Regions from separate parts of the Mesorhizobium sp. SEMIA396 genome, predicted to be linked through region 2. Evidence: riboswitches for the same ligand, from Rfam matches in the RefSeq annotation. Region 2 holds a riboswitch; each other region holds the start of a gene.
What was found. A riboswitch is a leader RNA that binds a small molecule or an ion and turns the genes downstream of it on or off. The one in region 2 is predicted to bind cobalamin.

Region 1 (5,758 bases), 460 kb from region 2:
GATGCAGCGAACGATCCTCTGCCGTTCATGCGGGCGGCGGAGCCGATCTTCCGCAGATATGGCGGCCGGCCGCATTGGGGCAAGATGCACAGCCTGAAAGCGGCGGATCTGAAAAAGCTCTACCCGCGCTGGGACGATGCCATGGCGGTGCGCCGCGACGTCGATCCGCAAAACCGCTTCGTCTCGCCCTATATGGCCGGCTTGTTCGGCATCGAATGATGAGCACCTATTTTTCCACCCTCTCGGATGCGCTGAAGACCGCCGGCATCTTCCAGCCCTGCCTGCTGCTCGATCGCGACCGGCTGGACGGCAACATTGCCCTGGTCAAGGAGAGACTGGATCCCGGCCTGGCCGTGCGGCTGGTCGACAAATCGCTCGCGTGCATGCCGCTGCTTGCGTATATCGCCAAGGCGCTTGGCAGTGAGCGCTTCATGACCTTCCACCCGCCGATCAGCGAGGCGGTGCTGAAGGCGTTCCCGGATGCCGATCTGCTCTACGGCAAGCCGATGCCGATCGGCGCGGCAAGGGCGGCGCTGGTGAAAGCCGATACCGACTGGTCGCGCGTCTGCTGGCTGATCGACAGCGAGGAAAGACTGGCGGAATATGGCGCGCTGGCAGACGAACTCGGCATCGGCCTGCGCATCGCTTTCGAGATCGATGTCGGGCTGCATCGCGGCGGGTTCGCCAATCCTGAGGCCTTGTCGAAGGCGTTGAGCGCGTTGCCGGCCCGGCTGCATTGCGAAGGCGTCATGGCCTACGAGGCGCATGCGCCGCTCATTCCTGGCCTTTTCGGCGGACCGGCAAAGGCATTGGCAAAGGCGTCGGCGCAGGCCTCGGCGTTCGTCGCCTGTCTCGGCGCCGACCAGCGCCGCATCCTGAACATCGGCGGCAGCAAGACCGCGCTGCTTCATCATGGCGGCGCGGCCAATGAGGTCTCGATGGGCTCGGCCTTTGTGCTGCCCAGCGACTTCGATACGCCAGGCCTCGACGGCTTCCAGCCGGCGGCCTTCATCGCCACGCCGATCCTGAAAATGGTCGAGCCGATGCTGCCCGGCCCGCCGGCCGTCACCCGCCTGCTGCAGGCGCTCGGCCGGTTCCCGCGCAAGGGTTGCTACCTCTATGGCGGCAAGTGGATGGCCGAGCCGGTCTTCCCAGAAGGCATGAAGGCGAACGGGCTGCTCGGCCTGTCCTCCAACCAGCAATTCATGGGCTTGCCCGCCGACGCGACCGCAAAGCCCGGCGACTACGCGTTTCTAAGGCCGACGCAGAGCGAAGCCGTGCTGCAGCAGTTCGGGTCGATCGCGGTGTTTTCCGGCGGCCGGATCGCCGATCGCTGGCCGGCGTTGCCGATGGCCTGACCGACTACGCCTTCACCGGTATCCAGATCTCCAGCCCGCCCTTGCCGCTGCGCGGGTCGAATTCGGGGCCGTAGCGTTCGAATTCCGGCGCGTCCGCGATCTCATGCCCGGAGGCCGGCAGCCATTTGTTCCAGATCGTGTTGACCGTCCGGCGGATGGTCGAGATGTGTTCGCGGTGGGCAAAGACCGCATATTTCTGCGCCGGCACCCGCACCCGGTAGAAGTCCCTGGGCAGGTCGGAGAAGTCAGACACTTCGACGCCGCCGATGTAGTCGAAATTGCCGGCATCGTCGCCGTTGACGCAGACGCCATAGGCGACGTCGCCGGTCTCGCCCGGAATGTTGCCGATATAGGGGCCGAAGCGCTGCCACTGCATCGGGATGGCGGCGCTGGTTTCGCAGCTGCAGCGTTCGCCGAGGCCGGCGATCAGGAACGGCCGGCTGGTCTCGAAACGCGGCGGTTCGAGATTGGTGAGGAGGGACTGGTCCATCAGGATCGGCTCCACGAGGTCGAGCTTGTCGAGTGTGCCCTGCGCGCGCACCAGTTCCGGCGTGGTGCCGAACTGATCGCGGAAGGCACGGGTGAACGCCTCATGCGAGTTGTAGCCGGCGTCGAGCGCGACGGCGAGGATGTCGGGCGCCCCGCCCGCCAGCTTGCGCGCCGCCTCGGTCAGCCGGCGTGAGCGCATGTAGCCCATCACCGACCGGCCGGTGGCGGCGCCGAAGGCGCGCGTCACATGAAAACGCGACACGCCGCTGTTTTGCGCGACATCATCAAGCGAGATCGCCTCCGGCAGATGGCTTTCGACGAACCACAGCGCTTTCTCGGTCGGGTCCATTTTCTCCTCGCATTGGCCAGATCATCCTGCCGTTTCCTGGCGCAGCCAGTTTGATCGAAATTGCGCATCCCGTGCAATCTGCGCCGATGCCGGTCGCCATCCGGCCAACCGCCCCATGAGCTTTCGCTTGACAGCGACCGGCGTCATCTCTTAGGTATGTTATATTATTACATAAAGAGAGCATGCGATGCCTGTTTCCCTTAGCTGGCCCACCACTCCGTCCGAGAAATCCATTGCGAAGCGATCGGCGCAAATCTACGCTGAAGCGGTGATGGTCCCCGAGTCGAAAGGCGAGGGGTGAAAAGGGAACACGGTGAGGCCTGCTCAGGTCGAGACCGTGGCTGCCCCCGCAACTGTAAGCGGCGAGCAAAATCCGTGAATGCCACTGGCCGGCAAGGCTGGGAAGGCTGGATGGCGCAACGACCCGTGAGCCAGGAGACCTGCCATCACTGAGTTGACCGGACGGGGTGTGCCGGGAGGAAACGCGAATCCCGGTCTTGTCGGCCGGTTCGCCAGCTTCCTTCCGTCGCCAGTTTTGGAAAGTGACGGAAAGTTGGACGGCTCCATCCATCGCATCGTCGTATATACGCTTTGCCGTCCCGGCAAGCCGGCGGGCAGCAGCCGATGACCGTAGCGCTTCTCGAAGCCCGTGACCTCTGCGTCACGGCGAATGGGCGGGATCTGGTTCAGGCGGTCAGCTTCTCGGTGGCCGCCGGCGATCGCCTTGCCATCATCGGTCCCAACGGCGCCGGCAAGACGACGCTGCTGCGCATGCTGTCGGGCATGCTGCGTCCGAGCTCCGGCGAGGTGAAGCTCGGCGGGCGCCGCCTGGACAGGATTTCAGCCGCCGAACGGGCGCTGCACATTGCCGTGGTCGGCCAGACCGACCAGCCCGATCCGCGGCTGGCGGTGATCGACTATGTCGAGCTTGGCCGGGTTCCGCACGCCGGGCTGCGGCGCAGGAGCGAGGAGCGCGAGATCGTCGTCGATGCACTGCGCCGGACCGGCCTGCTGCCGCTATTTGGCCGCACCATCGGCTCGCTGTCGGGCGGCGAGCGCCAGCGCGCCCAACTTGCGCGCGCCATCGCCCAGCAGCCAAAAATCCTGTTCCTCGACGAGCCGACCAACCATCTCGACCCGCGTGCCCGCGGCGAACTGCTCGACCTCGTGGCAGGCTTCGAGATGACGGTGATCGCGGTGCTGCACGATCTGGCGCTGGTGGCACCGTTCGCCACCAGGGTGGCGGTGATGAACCATGCCCGTCTGCAAGCGCTCGCCGCACCGCGCGAAGCCCTGACCCAAAAGCTGATCCGCGAGATTTTCGGCATCGATGTGCTGCGTCTGCGCCATCCGACCGAAGACCGCGAACTGACGGTGTTCGATGTGCCGAACCGTGCCGCGCCGCCGACGTGATTGAAGCCATCTCGTAGTCGACCCAATCCCATCCACAAGGAGCAAACCCGTGAAACGCCTGGCCTTTTCGCTTGTCTTCTCGCTGCTGGCCTCGACAGCCCTGGCCTTCCCGGTCACGGTCGACAGCTGCGGCAAGCCGCTGACCTTCGATGCGCCGCCGAAGCGCGCCGTCATCCAGGATCTCAACATGGCCGAGATGGCTTTCGCGCTGAAACTGCAGCCGTCGATCGTCGGCCTGACCGGCATCACCGGATGGTACAAGGTGGGTCCCGAATTCAAGGCCGAGCAGGGTTCGATCCCGGAACTGGCGCCGAAATATCCGACGCTCGAAAACCTCGTCGCGGTCGAGCCGGATTTCTTCTTCGCCGGCTGGTATTACGGCATGAAGCCGGGCGGCGAGGTGACACCCGATACGCTTGCTCCGCACGGCATCAAGACGCTGGTGCTGACGGAAAGCTGCGTCCATCTCGACAAGAGCCGCCCAGCCGCCTCGATGGACCTGCTCTATGGCGACGTCGAAAAGCTGGGCAAGATTTTCGGCAAGGAGGCCGAGGCGGAGAAGCTTGTCTCCGGCTGGAAGAAGCAGCTCGCCGACATCACCGCCAAGGTCGGCAACGGCAAGGGTACGCGAGTGTTTCTCTATGATTCCGGCGAGGACAAACCGTTCACAGCAGGCAAGTTCGCCATCCCCAGCGCCATGATATCAGCCGCCGGCGGCGACAACATCATGGGCGACATGGAGACCAGCTGGGGCAACACGGACTGGGAAACGGTGGCGTCGCGCAATCCGCAATTCCTCATCCTGCTCGATTACCAGGACGGCGGCGGCTACAGGAAACTGCTTGATTTCCTGAAGTCCCACCCGGCGATGAAAGAAACGGACGCGGTCAAGAACGAGCGCTTCGTCGCCCTGCGCTATGCCGAACTGACACCCGGACCCGCCAATATCGAAGCGATCGACAAAATCGCCAAGGCCATGCATCCGGAAGCGTTTTGATGCCTGTCGCCCAAAAGTGCGCAGCGGTTTTGGGGCAACGACATGCATGAGCAAAAGATCCTGGAAGTGCGTCGCACGCGTCCTGACAGACACGACGCATTTCCAGGTTTGCGCCATCCGGCATTCGCACTGGCCATGCTGGTGGGAGCGGCGGCGATCGCCGCTCTCGCTCTGCTGTCGATCGCCTATGGCTCGACGTTGATTCCGTTGGCCGACGTCGTTGCCTCGCTTGGCCGTGCGATTGGCTTCAGCGGGCACGACGTGTCCGGGCCGGTAGGCAAGATCGTCGTCGACCTGCGGCTGCCGCGCACGATCCTGGCCATCTGCGTCGGGGCCGGTCTCGGCGTCGTCGGTGCGCTGCTGCAGACGGTGACCCGCAACGACCTTGCCGACCCGTTCCTGTTCGGCCTGTCGTCGGGCGCCGCCGCGGGTGCGGTTTCCGTCATCACCGTCTTCGGAGACAGTTTCGGCATCTGGACATTGCCGGTCGCGGCCTTCACCGGCGGCATATTGGCTGCCGGTGTCGTCCTGCTGCTGGTTGCGCGGGTGAGGGGGCAAGGCCCGGAGCGGCTGATCCTTGCCGGCCTTGCCGTGTCCTTCATGTTCACCGCCTTGACCAATTATCTTGTCTTTGCCGGCGACCAGCGCGCCGCGCACTCCGTGCTGTTCTGGACCATGGGTGGGCTCGGCCTGGCGCGCTGGGACAATATCTGGCTCGGCGCCTTGGGTGCGGGCACTATCCTGGCTTACGCGCTGTGGAACCACCGCCGGCTCGATGCTTTCCTGGCCGGCGAAAACGCCGCCGAAAGCCTGGGCGTGCCGGTGGCGCGGATGCGAAGGATGACCTTTCTCGTCGCCGCCTTCTCGACGGCGATCCTGGTCTCGGTCGCCGGCGTCATCGGCTTCGTCGGGCTGATGATCCCGCATCTGTCGCGGCCGCTGGCGGGCCCCTTGCACCTGCGCCTGGTTGCCAGCTGCGCCGTGTTCGGCGCGGTGCTGTTGCTGGCCAGCGACCTTCTGGCCCGAACGCTGCTGCCGCCGCAGGAACTGCCGATCGGCATCATCACCAGCTCGGTCGGCGCGTTCTTCGTCGTCACCATGCTGATCCGCAACCGGCTTTAAGCGTGGCCTCGGTCAGGGTCGCGATTACTC
Region 2 (5,758 bases):
GCTGTTGCGGCCGCCGGAGAGATCGCGGGCGGCGGCCATGCCGAGGCCGGCCGATATCGATGTCGAGGAGTGGGCGGCGCCGAAGGGATCGTACTCGCTCTCGGCGCGGCGGGTGAAGCCGGACAGACCGCCTTCCTGGCGCAGCGTGCGGATACGGTCGCGGCGGCCGGTCAGGATCTTGTGCGGATAGGCCTGGTGGCCGACATCCCAGATCAGCCTGTCATCGGGGGTGTTGAAGACATAGTGCAGCGCCACTGTCAGCTCGACCACGCCAAGCCCGGCGCCCAGATGACCACCCGTGCGGGAGACGGCGTCGACCAGCTCGGCGCGAAGCTCGGACGCCAATTGCGGCAGTTCACTTTCCGCAAGCGTGCGCAGGTCGGCCGGGATGCGGACCTTGTCGAGAAGCGGCGTATGCGGCGTTGCGTTCACTGTGCTCGGGCTTTCGGTTGATGGGCGAATAGGCCGCCGGCCGGCGAAAGTAAATGCGTGTCAGTGACGCGGATCAGGCCCTAGTCTTTTGTCTATGCATTTCGTTCTGCCACTTTCCGGCGACGGGCATCAGCTTTCCGGCAGCGGGATGAACTCTTCCTCGTCTCCGGGAACGATGTCGAAGCGGCCCGCCTTCCATTCTTGCTTGGCCTGTTCGATGCGCTCCTTCGATGAGGAGACGAAATTCCACCAGATATAACGCTTCGAACCAAGAGAGGCGCCGCCGAACAGCATGAAATGCGCGCCGGTCAGCGACGACACGACGATCTCGTCACCGGGACGGAACACCAGCAGCCGTTCGGCTGGGAACACATCGCCCGAAATCGAGACCTCGCCCTCCAGCGTGTAAATGGCGCGTTCTTCCGCATCGGCCGGGATTTTCACGCTGGCGCCGGGCGCCAGGCGCAGGTCGGCGTAGAGCGTCTCCGAGTCGGCCCTGACCGGCGACCGCAACCCCTGGAAATCGCCGATGATGAGGCGCCCGTTGACGCCTTCGGCATCGATCTCGGGAAGCCTGAGCGCTCCTGTGTTCTCGAAAACCGGTGCCACCTCTTCCTTGTCGTCCGGCAGCGCCAGCCATGTCTGCAGACCGGATACCGACATCGGCGCGCCACGCAGTTCCTCCGGCGTACGCTCCGAATGGACGATGCCGCGGCCAGCGGTCATCAAATTCACGTCGCCGGGCTGAATGACCATTTCGGTGCCGAGTGAATCGCGGTGCCGGATCTTGCCGTCGAACAGATAGGTGACCGTCGACAGGCCGATATGCGGATGCGGACGGACGTCGAGCGCCTGGCCGGCCCGCAGGATGGCAGGACCCATGCGGTCGAAGAAGATGAACGGCCCGACCAGCCGCCTTTTTGCCGTCGGCAGGGCACGGCGCACCTGAAAACCGCCGATGTCCTTGGCGTTCGGAATGACCATCAATTCGATCTGGTCGCTGGCAAAGGCGTCGCCTGCCTCAGGGTCTTTCCCGGGGAAGAAGCTCATGGACTCTCCTTGTCGGCCGTCGAAGGCCGCCTGGCCGCGTCAGGCAAAGCGGATCGCCGCCTTTGCCCGCAGCTTGGCCGCCACCTCTTCGCGATTACGCGGATGCTGATGGGTTTCCAGGGAATCGAGCAGTTCGCGCGCCGAGGCCGCGATGGCTTCGACGGCATGGTCGAAGGCGTGCTGGTTCTGCTTCGAGGGTCGCGTCGTTCCGCTCAGCTTGCGGACGAACTGAAGAGCCGCGTCGCGCACCTCGTCAGGGGTTGCCGGCGGATCAAAATTGAACAGGGTCTTGATGTTTCTGCACATCGCTTCCGTATCTCCTCTTGTCCTTGAGCTGTTTCAATCGGGACGAGTTATATCCTCGATCATGATCATGTCCAAAAACCGGTGAGGCGAGCCTATGTTCGGACCGGGCCTCAATCCGCGTCGAGCGGCTCCGTTCCGACCGGCTTGCCGTCGCGCGACAGCCTGATCTTCTCGACCTTGTCCTCGGCGGCCTTCAGCAGCCGGTCGCAATGCGCCTTCAGCGCCTCGCCACGTTCATAGATCTTGATCGACTGGTCGAGCGGCACGTCGCCACGCTCCAGATCATCGACGATCTTCTCCAGCGCATCGAGTGCCTGCTCGAAGCTCATCGCCTTGACGTCTTCGTTGGTCTCATCGGCCATCATTCATCCTTTCATCAGTCGCCCGACATGGGCGGCGACCGAAAATGCCAATCCCTGCAGATCGTAGCCGCCCTCGAGCAGGCTGACGAGCCGGTTGCCGCTGTGGCGTGCCGCGCGCTGCATCAGTTGGCCGGTCGCCCAATCGAAATCATCCTCGGTCAGATTGATCTCGGCCAGCGGATCGCGGTGGTGCGCGTCGAACCCCGCCGAAATGATAATCAGGTCGGGCGCGAAATTGTCGAGCGCGGGCAGGACGCGCGACAGGAAGGCATCGCGAAACACCTCGCTGCCAGTCTGCGGCGCCAGCGGCGCGTTGACGATGTTGCCGGCGCCCGTTTCGTTCTTCGCTCCGGTGCCGGGATAAAGCGGCATCTGGTGTGTCGAGCAATAGAGCACCGACGGATCGTCCCAGAAAATGTCCTGCGTGCCATTGCCGTGATGCACGTCCCAGTCGACGATGGCAACGCGTTCGACACCGTGTTTCTTCTGCGCATAACGCGCCGCGATCGCCGCCGTGTTGAACAGGCAGAAGCCCATGGCCGTGGTCTTTTCGGCATGATGGCCGGGCGGCCGGGCGGCGACGAAGACGTTGTCGGCGCGGCCCGAAAAGACGTCATCGACGGCGGCGTTGGCGGCGCCGATCGCGGTGATCGCCGCTTGCCAGCTCTTCGGACTGGCAGTGGTGTCGGCATCGATGCGGGCAATCCCCTCGTCGGGAATGGCGGCGCGCACGCGGGCGACGAAATCGGCGGGATGCGCGTAGAGGATGGTGGCCTCGTCGCCTTCCGGCGCCTGGATACGATCGAGCCCGGCAAAGGCTTCCTCATCGAGCACGCGCTCGATGGCACGCAAGCGGTCGGGCCGCTCGGGATGTCCGGGCGGCGTGAGATGCTCGAGGAAGATCGGATGGGTGTAGAGACGGGTGGTCATCGTCCTAATCTAGTGACCCGGATCGACAAAGGCCATGCACGGGCGGCCGATGACTGGGGAAAATCGCGACTGCGTCCATTCGCGTCGCTGCAAGCATTGGCGTCCTCAGCACTTCGGCGTAAGGTTTTTGGTACTGCCTGGTGCCCGCCGCAAGCGGGAGAATCGGGAACACGGTTGAATTCCGTGGCGTGCCCAACGCTGTGAGGGGGACCGCGCCGGTAAATGCCACTGTCGATGACGGGAAGGCACCGGACGCGGGTTGATCCCGAGCCAGAAGACCGGCCTGGCAGGCATCGTCATCCGCATGGTCAGGCGGATGATATCAATTGCAATCGCAAGGGGACAAGCGATGCCGGAACACCTGACCGCTGCTGTTGGCGACGGATTTGACCAGAGTGCGCGCGATGCGGTCTATCGCGCCATGTTCACACGGCGCGACGTGCGCAGCCATTTCCTGCCCACCGCGATCGATGACGACGTGCTGGCGCGGCTGCTGCTTGCTGCCCATCACGCGCCATCGGTCGGCTTCATGCAGCCATGGAATTTCATTGTCATTCGTGACATCGAGCGACGGGCGGAGGTGCGCGACCTGTTCCTGGCCGCGCGCGAGCAGGAACTGCCGGCGATCGACGAAGAGCGGCAGGAACTCTACCGCAAGCTCAAGCTGGAAGGCATCTGCGAAAGCGCGCTCAACATCTGCATCACCTGCGACCGGCAGCGCTCGAAGGGTTCGCCGCTGGGACGCTGGCACAATCCGGAGATGGATCTCTACAGCACCGTCTGCGCGGTGCAGAATTTCTGGCTGGCCGCGCGTGCCGAGGGCGTCGGTGTAGGCTGGGTCAGCATCATCGAAGCGCAGGCGCTAAAGCGGCTGTTGGCCATTCCGGACCACGTAACGCCGATCGCCTATCTCTGCGTCGGCCGTGTTTCCGAGTTCGCTCCCAAACCGGACCTTGAAACGCATGGCTGGGGACGGCGGCTGCCGCTGCCGGAGCTGATCATGAGCGAGACCTTTTCCGGGCAAGGCGAGACACAGCTCAAATCCACCGTGGCGCGCCTCAACACCGTTTCTGCCTCACCAGACATCACCCGCCCGGCCGATCAGGGTGTGGCGCCGGCCGTAGCCCAGCGCGAACCGCCGAAGGAGGCGAGCGCCTTGTCCTTGAGCTCCCTGAACTTCGACGACGCCTCGGCCAGCCGGGCGTCCCAGGCCGGATCCGGCACCTGGCCCGCGATGGTCTTGAAATAGACCTGCATCAGGCAGGCGATGGCGAAGGGTTCAATGAATGCCGCCTTGAATGCCCAGGCGAAGACGATGGCGAGCACAAAAGCCCAGCCGGCGAGCTGGCCAGGCATCAGGAACAGAATCGCGCCGGCAGGCGCCAGCATCATCAGAAAGATGATGAACGACACGCCCCACATGATGACCGCCAGCCAGACGGCGTTCTTGACCATGACCTTGCCGTTCTGGGCATAGAGCACGACGCCCTGGCGCGCCGTCTCGAAGGGCGAGGCTGAATTGATGCGGATGTTGTAGCCGAGGATGATCTCGTCGACATAGGTCAGCGACAGGCGGATCACCGTGTTGATGAAGGAGACCAGGCCGCTCAGGCCCGGTATCGGCAGGAAGGCGGCGATGCCGCCGAGCAGGCCGGTGATGGCGCGGATGGCGCCCTTGACGAGTTGGTCGACGACGAAAAGGATGTTGGCCTCGGCGAAACGCTGGGTCACGATATCCCTGGCATAGGCGATCTGGTCCTGACGCCGGGAATGTCGCGGCCGTCGATCAGATGAACCATGACGGCGATGTGGCCGGCCTTGACGACATAGAGGATGTATTCGCGGATCCAATACACAGCGATCGAGACGAGGCCAAACCCGACCACGCCGCCCCACAGGGCAAAGGACATGGGCCCGTCGGGATCAGTGGAGATATGGCCGACGCCATAGCCGACCGAGGCGCCGGTGCCCGTCGCCATAATGTAGGCCAGCGTGATGCCGAAATAGACGATCATGCGAAAGACGATGAACGGCCAGGTCCGCATCATGATGGACACCGACCGGCCGATCTCAAAATCCCACATGTGCCCCGAATCTCCGCCTCAGAGATGGTGGAAGAGGATGGACTCAACCCGGCGATTGTCAATTGCCGGCCCTGACGCCAAAGGGCAACGAATTCGGGCTAACGGGTTTCTTCGGAGCCTTCGCCGGCGCGTAGGCTGACGGAGCATCAAACGAAAAACCCGCCTGTGCGGCGGGTCACTGGCGCAAATCAGCACCATGGACGAATATGTACCTTAGCTGAGGTCACCGAGTCAAGAAAAAATTCCTATCGGGAACAGCTGCCGGCACGAAAGCTCCGGTGGGAACTTCAATTCGACTGCGGGTCCGGCTTCTTGAGCAGGCCTTCGAGCAGTTGCTTGAACGCCGTCACCACCTTCTTCGACGTCGCTTCGGGGTCGCTCGAATTGGCGATCCGTTGCGCTGCCTGGCTGCTCGCTCCGTTGATCAGTCGCGAGGCCGTCTCGGGGTCGAGGCTGGAGACAACGACCCCCTCCTCCTGCAGCGCGGTCAGATGGTCGGTCATTGAAGCGATGCACGCACTGCAATTCGGCCATTGCGCTGGATCCCCCAGCACGGCCGGGCCATCCCGGAACATGATGCGCTGGATTTCCGGC
Region 3 (5,758 bases), on a different contig from region 2:
CGGGATCGGTGTAGCCGAAGAACTCCAGATCCCAGGTGAAATGGTAGCTCGCCATGGCGATCAGCGCGATGCCGCGCACGATGTCGATAGCGACGATGCGCTTTGGTCGATCCGGAACGGGTGCGGTCGGCGTTTGGATGCTCATGGTCTCGCATTCTGATTCAGCCCCGCTGGAGGACTATCACGGTTGCCCGGCACAAAAGAAGACCGGCAACTCTGCCGACAACCCGGATCAGCCGCGGCATTGGGCCAGTGCAGGGAAGCCTTTGGCCGGCTTCGCTTTTGCCGGATGCGCGTCGGTTTCCTCTTATTGGCGCTGGGATCGCCACGTCAGATTTGACCCGGTGAATCTGCTTCGGGGAAAGCAATGTCCACCCATGTGCGCCATCCAATCTGGCTGCCGGCTCTCAAGGCCGCGGACGCGCGCACCTTCGCGTCGCTCTATGCGGTCGAATCCTTCGCCCGCGCCACGGTGTCGAGCGTCATCCCGATCCAGGCCTACGAGATCCTGCACAACGAGCAGATCGTGTCGATGCTCTACACAGTCGTGGCGATGCTCGGGCTGTCGGTGACATTGTTCATGCCGATGCTGATCCGCCGTTTTGCCCGGCGCTGGGTCTACACGGCAGGCGCCTGCCTGCTGGCCGTCGGCTCGCTGTTCTTCGTCACCGACACGCTTGCCGGGCAACTGGCCGGCATGCTGTGCCGGGTGATGGGCGCCAGCGCGCTGTCGATCACGCTCAACCTCTACATCATGGACCACATCCGCAAGACCGACTTCATGCAGGCCGAATCGCTGCGCATGGCGTGGTCGATGCTGGCCTGGACCGGTGGGCCGACGCTCGGCATCTTCCTCTACACGCGCTTCGGCATCTATGCCGCGCATGGTACGGTCGCGGTGTTCGCGTTTGGCCTGCTGGCGCTGTTCTGGACCTACCGCCTCGGCGACAACCAGTCTATCCGTCCGGGCAAGACGCGCCCCGTCAATCCGCTCGCCAATATCGGCCGCTTCGTGGCGCAGCCCAGGCTCAGGCTGGCTTGGCTGATCGCCTTTGGGCGCTCCTGCTTCTGGACGACGTTCTTCGTCTATGGGCCGCTGTTCATGGTCATCACAGGTGAGGGCAAGCTGGCCGGCGGCCTGCTGGTTTCGGCCGGCAACGCGCTGTTGTTCATGGCGATTTTCTGGGGCAAGGCAGGAAAGCGCTTTGGTGGCCGCGGGACCATGACATTCGCCTATTTCGCCATGTCGGCCGCGCTTTTGGCGGCGGGCTTCGTCGGCGAAACCGTGCCGCTGCTTACCGGCGCCTTCCTGCTCTGCGGTGCCTTCTTCACCATTGCGCTCGACGCCCTCGGCTCGACCGCCTTCATGCGCTCGGTGCGCTCCTATGAAAGATCTCAGATGGCAGCGGTCTACCGCACCTATCTCGACTTTTCCGAGTTGACGCCGCCGCTGGTCTATTCAGTGGCGCTGGCCTTCTTCGGCCTGGGCTCGGTGTTCGTCACGCTCGGTCTGCTGGCGGCGGTCTGCGGCTTTGTGACGTGGCGCTATCTGCCAAAATCACTTTGACCTTCATGGCGCATTCGCAATGGTCACCGGCGGAATTTGGTTTGCCGGAAGCGAGGATTCTGCCTATAGTCACCGGTGTCGCCGGTTCCATTTTGGAGCCAAGAGGGAATGCGGTGAGGGCGAATTTCGCCCAATGCCGTGGCTGCCCCCGCAACTGTGTGCGGTAGTCCTCTCCATAAACCACTGAGGATTTTTTCTTCGGGAAGGTGGGGAAGGACGCTGATCCGTGAGCCAGGAGACCTGCCGGCGACAGGAAACTGACTTCGATGCCCTCGGGTGGAGGGCGAAAGGACAAGACATGACTACCGCTTCCGTCTCCCTCGGCACCTCCGTCTCCTCGCAGTCGCGCTTCATGCAGCTCGCTCTTGCCGCGCTGCTCGGCGTTTTCGTGATGGGCTTTGTCGGCTTCTCGCATATCGATGCGGTCCACAATGCGGCTCACGACTATCGCCATTCGATGGCGTTTCCCTGCCACTGACGAGGGGCTGACATCATGAACCTGTTTCGCAACGTCGTGTTCATCGCGGCGATCGCAGGGCTCGTGGCCGGCGTCGTCCTCGCCTGCCTGCAAGCCTATGCCACCGTGCCGCTGATCCTGAAGGCGGAAGTCTACGAACAGGCGGGCGGCGGGCATCACCATGACCATGCCGCTCCGGCCGCAACGGATAGCAATGCCATGAGCACAACTGCACCGGCGGGAGATGCCATGAGCTCTGCTGCCCCGGCGGCGGAAGCCGCTCCGGCAGACGAAGGCTGGGCGCCGGCAGATGGTTTCGAGCGTTTCGCCTTCAGCGTGCTTGCCAACATCGTCACCGGCATCGGCTTCGCCTTGATCCTGGTCGCGGTCTCCGAATTCGCCGGCGGCATCGGTGGCTGGCGCCAGGGCGTGTTCTGGGGCCTGGCCGGCTTCGCCGTGTTCACGCTGGCGCCTGGCCTCGGCCTGCCGCCGGAACTGCCGGCCATGCCGGCCGCCGATCTCACCCAGCGCCAGATCTGGTGGTGGGCGACGGTGGCGGCAACCGCTGCCGGTCTCGGCCTGATCGCGTTTCGCAAGTCGCTGCCGCTGGCGATCCTTGCCGTCCTTTTGATCGTCGTGCCGCATGTTGTCGGTGCACCGCAGCCCGACAGTTACGAAACGGCGATTCCGGAAGGGCTGCATCACCAGTTCGTGGTGGCGGTGACCGTGACCAATCTGGTGTTCTGGCTGGTGCTCGGCGCGGTCGTCGGTGTGGTGCGTGGCCGCTTCACCGGCACCGCGACCAGCCTGCGCGACAGCTTTGCCTGATCGCAAGACACTGACCTTCCTCATCGGCGGTGCGCGCTCCGGCAAGAGCGCGCACGCCGAAATTTTGGCGACCGCCTTGCCGCCGCCCTGGACCTATATCGCCACGGCGCAAGCCTATGATGACGAGATGCATGAACGCATCGCGTTGCACCGATCGCGGCGCGGCGAAGGCTGGACGACCATCGACGCACTGCTCGATCTCGCCGGTACGCTTGCCGCCTTGCCGGAGGATCGGCCGGTGCTTGTCGACTGCCTGACGCTGTGGCTGACCAACCACATGCTGGCCGAACACGATTTCGAGCTGGAATGCCGGCGATTGACGGAGGTGCTGTCGCGGCCGCGCGGGCCCTGGTTCGTGGTGTCCAATGAGGTCGGACAAGGCATCGTGCCGGACAATGCACTGGCGCGCCGGTTTCGCGATGCCGCCGGCCGGCTCAACCAGCAGGTCGCCGCCGTCGCCGATACGGTGCTGCTGATGGTGGCGGGGCTGCCGCTCAAGGTGAAATGACATGACCGACATCGACGATAAGGACGAAGAGCGCCATCGCGCCAAGATGGCCAAGCGCAAGGCTGTGCAGGATGCCGAGGTGGCGAGCAAGACGGTCGAGAAGGGATTGCTGATCGTCAACACCGGTCCCGGCAAGGGCAAGACCACGGCTGCCTTCGGCCTGGCGCTGCGGATGCTCGGCTACGGCAAGCGCGTCGGCGTTGTCCAGTTCATCAAGGGCAAGTGGCACACCGGCGAGAAGGACGCCTTCGCCGCCTTCGGCGACCGCGTCGTCTGGCACGCGATGGGCGAGGGGTTCACCTGGGAAACGCAGGACCTGAAGCGCGACATCGCCGCCGCCGAAGCCGCCTGGGCCAAGGTGCTCGAACTGATGGCCGATCCGTCGATCAGCCTGCTGGTGCTCGACGAACTGAACATTGCGCTGCGCTACGACTATCTCGATCTCGACAAAGTGGTTGCGGCGTTGAAGGCGCGGCGTGAGGGCCTGCATGTCGTGGTCACCGGCCGCAACGCCAAGCCGGCGCTGGTTGAGGCCGCCGACCTCGTCACCGAAATGGGCGTGACCAAGCACCATTTTTCCGCAGGCGTGAAAGCGCAGCAGGGGATCGAGTTCTGAGCGTTTCTTACCCTCCCCACAAGGGGAGGGTGAAGTAGATCACGCCACGATGACCATGACCGCGACCAACCCAAACAGCGCGATCAGCAGATAGTCGGCGACGCGATAGAGTTTCAGCGCTCGCCTTATGTCGACGCTGTCGGCCTCGCGCCGCCCACCTTCGCCCATGAAGACGTCGTCCACGAGCACGCCGCCGTAGCTGCGCGGCCCGGCGAGCGCCAGGCCGAGCGCACCGGCCATCGCCGCTTCCGGCCAGCCGGCATTGGGTGAGCGGTGTTTTTTCGCGTCGCGCCACACCGCATGCCAGGCATTTTTCGCATCAGCGCCTTTGACGAAGAACGCCGCCAGCACGATCAGCAGCGCCGTCAGCCGCGACGCCGGCAGATTGATCCAGTCGTCGAAGCGCGCCGCCGCCCAGCCGAAGGCCTCGTGGCGCGGGGTGCGGTGGCCGATCATCGAATCGGCGGTGTTGGCGGCCTTGTAGGCGGCGCCGCCGGCCAGGCCGCCGACGCCGGTCCAGAAGGCGGGGGCGACGATGCCGTCGGAGAAATTCTCAGCCAGGCTCTCGATCGCGGCGCGGCAGACGCCGGCCCTGTCGAGCGTTTCAGGGTCGCGGCCGACGATTCGCGAAACGGCAAGGCGGGCCAGAGCGAGGCCACCGGTGTCGAGCGCGTCCGCCACAGCCTCGACATGCTCATAGAGGCTCTTCTGCGACAGAAGCGACGTTGCCAGAAGGGCAGTGATGACCAGGCCCATGGGAACGAACCAGAACAGGATCTGCACGCCCAGGCCAATTATCGCCGGCACCAGCACGATGACCAGCAGCGCCTGGACACCACGCTTGCGACGCAGCGCGTCGGGATCAGTGGCGCGGTTGAGCCTGCGGTCGAGAAAGGATATCAGCCTGCCGAACCACGTCACCGGATGGCCGATGGCGCGAAACAGCCAATCGGGGTAACCGAGGGCGAATTCGACGGCCAATGACAGGAAAGCGATCAGGACTGACATGAAGCTTCTTAATGGGGCGGTTGTGGACCATGGTGGAAGTCTTGGCCGCGCGAGGGCGCTTTTCCCCAACGCCCTGCTGCCATTCGTCGACCTCTCGACCGGTATCAATCCGCACTCCTACCCGCTTTTCGACCTGCCCGCCACCTCGCTGTCGCGGTTGCCGGAAGCCGCGCGCACGCGTGAGCTGACAGAGATCGCTGCCAGTGCCTATGGGGCGCCGTCGCCAGCCAATATCGTGGCGGCACCGGGCACGCAGATCCTGTTGCCGCGCGTCGCCTCGCTGATTACCCCCGGAAGGGCGCTGGTGCTGGGTCCGACCTACGCCGAACATGCCCGCGCAGCAGTGATCGCCGGGCACGCGGTGACCGAGGTCGGCGATTTCGCTGACCTGGCGGACGCCGACCTTGCCATCATGGTCAATCCGAACAATCCAGATGGACGTGTCATCGCGCGCGACCGGTTGCTGGCTCTGGCTGCCGGATTGCGCGCCAAGGGCGGGCTGCTGGTTGTCGACGAGGCGTTCATGGATGTTGGGCCGCGCGAGCATAGCCTCTGCGGCGATGTCGGCCAGGGCGGCGTCGTCGTGCTGCGCTCGTTCGGCAAGTTCTTTGGTCTGGCCGGCCTGCGGCTCGGTTTTGCGCTTTCCGATCCTGTGACGGTCGAACGGCTGGAAACACAATTCGGGCCATGGGCCGTCGCCGGCCCGGCGCTGGAATACGGCATTCGCGCGCTTGCCGATATCGGCTGGCAGGACGCGATGCGGGCGGCGCTGGC

Region 1: it holds a riboswitch for cobalamin, as region 2 does, so the genes downstream of both, NP503_RS07800 (ABC transporter ATP-binding protein) here and bluB (5,6-dimethylbenzimidazole synthase) in region 2, are expected to answer to the same signal.
Region 3: it holds a riboswitch for cobalamin, as region 2 does, so the genes downstream of both, NP503_RS22235 (CbtB domain-containing protein) here and bluB (5,6-dimethylbenzimidazole synthase) in region 2, are expected to answer to the same signal.

The regions. Positions count from the first base shown of each region.
Region 1 covers NZ_JANIFC010000002.1:584,056-589,813, forward strand. The annotation lists gene NP503_RS07785 (D-arabinono-1,4-lactone oxidase) at 1-219, shown strand, start outside; gene NP503_RS07790 (DSD1 family PLP-dependent enzyme) at 219-1,358, shown strand; gene NP503_RS07795 (AraC family transcriptional regulator) at 1,363-2,196, opposite strand; cobalamin riboswitch at 2,452-2,659, shown strand; gene NP503_RS07800 (ABC transporter ATP-binding protein) at 2,821-3,609, shown strand; gene NP503_RS07805 (ABC transporter substrate-binding protein) at 3,659-4,606, shown strand; gene NP503_RS07810 (iron ABC transporter permease) at 4,742-5,728, shown strand; gene NP503_RS07815 (metal ABC transporter permease) at 5,753-5,758, opposite strand, start outside.
Region 2 covers NZ_JANIFC010000002.1:119,328-125,085, reverse strand. The annotation lists gene dxs (1-deoxy-D-xylulose-5-phosphate synthase) at 1-432, opposite strand, end outside; gene NP503_RS05555 (pirin family protein) at 562-1,482, opposite strand; gene NP503_RS05550 (DUF2277 domain-containing protein) at 1,522-1,788, opposite strand; gene NP503_RS05545 (exodeoxyribonuclease VII small subunit) at 1,899-2,150, opposite strand; gene NP503_RS05540 (histone deacetylase family protein) at 2,154-3,080, opposite strand; cobalamin riboswitch at 3,202-3,382, shown strand; partial or broken gene bluB (5,6-dimethylbenzimidazole synthase) at 3,385-4,059, shown strand; partial or broken gene NP503_RS05530 (hypothetical protein) at 4,182-5,164, opposite strand; gene NP503_RS05525 (TetR/AcrR family transcriptional regulator) at 5,452-5,758, opposite strand, start outside.
Region 3 covers NZ_JANIFC010000009.1:240,962-246,719, reverse strand. The annotation lists gene NP503_RS22245 (heparan-alpha-glucosaminide N-acetyltransferase) at 1-145, opposite strand, end outside; gene NP503_RS22240 (MFS transporter) at 368-1,567, shown strand; cobalamin riboswitch at 1,633-1,830, shown strand; gene NP503_RS22235 (CbtB domain-containing protein) at 1,866-2,045, shown strand; gene NP503_RS22230 (CbtA family protein) at 2,061-2,852, shown strand; gene cobU (bifunctional adenosylcobinamide kinase/adenosylcobinamide-phosphate guanylyltransferase) at 2,845-3,360, shown strand; gene cobO (cob(I)yrinic acid a,c-diamide adenosyltransferase) at 3,362-3,976, shown strand; gene cbiB (adenosylcobinamide-phosphate synthase CbiB) at 4,016-4,984, opposite strand; gene cobD (threonine-phosphate decarboxylase CobD) at 4,983-5,758, shown strand, end outside.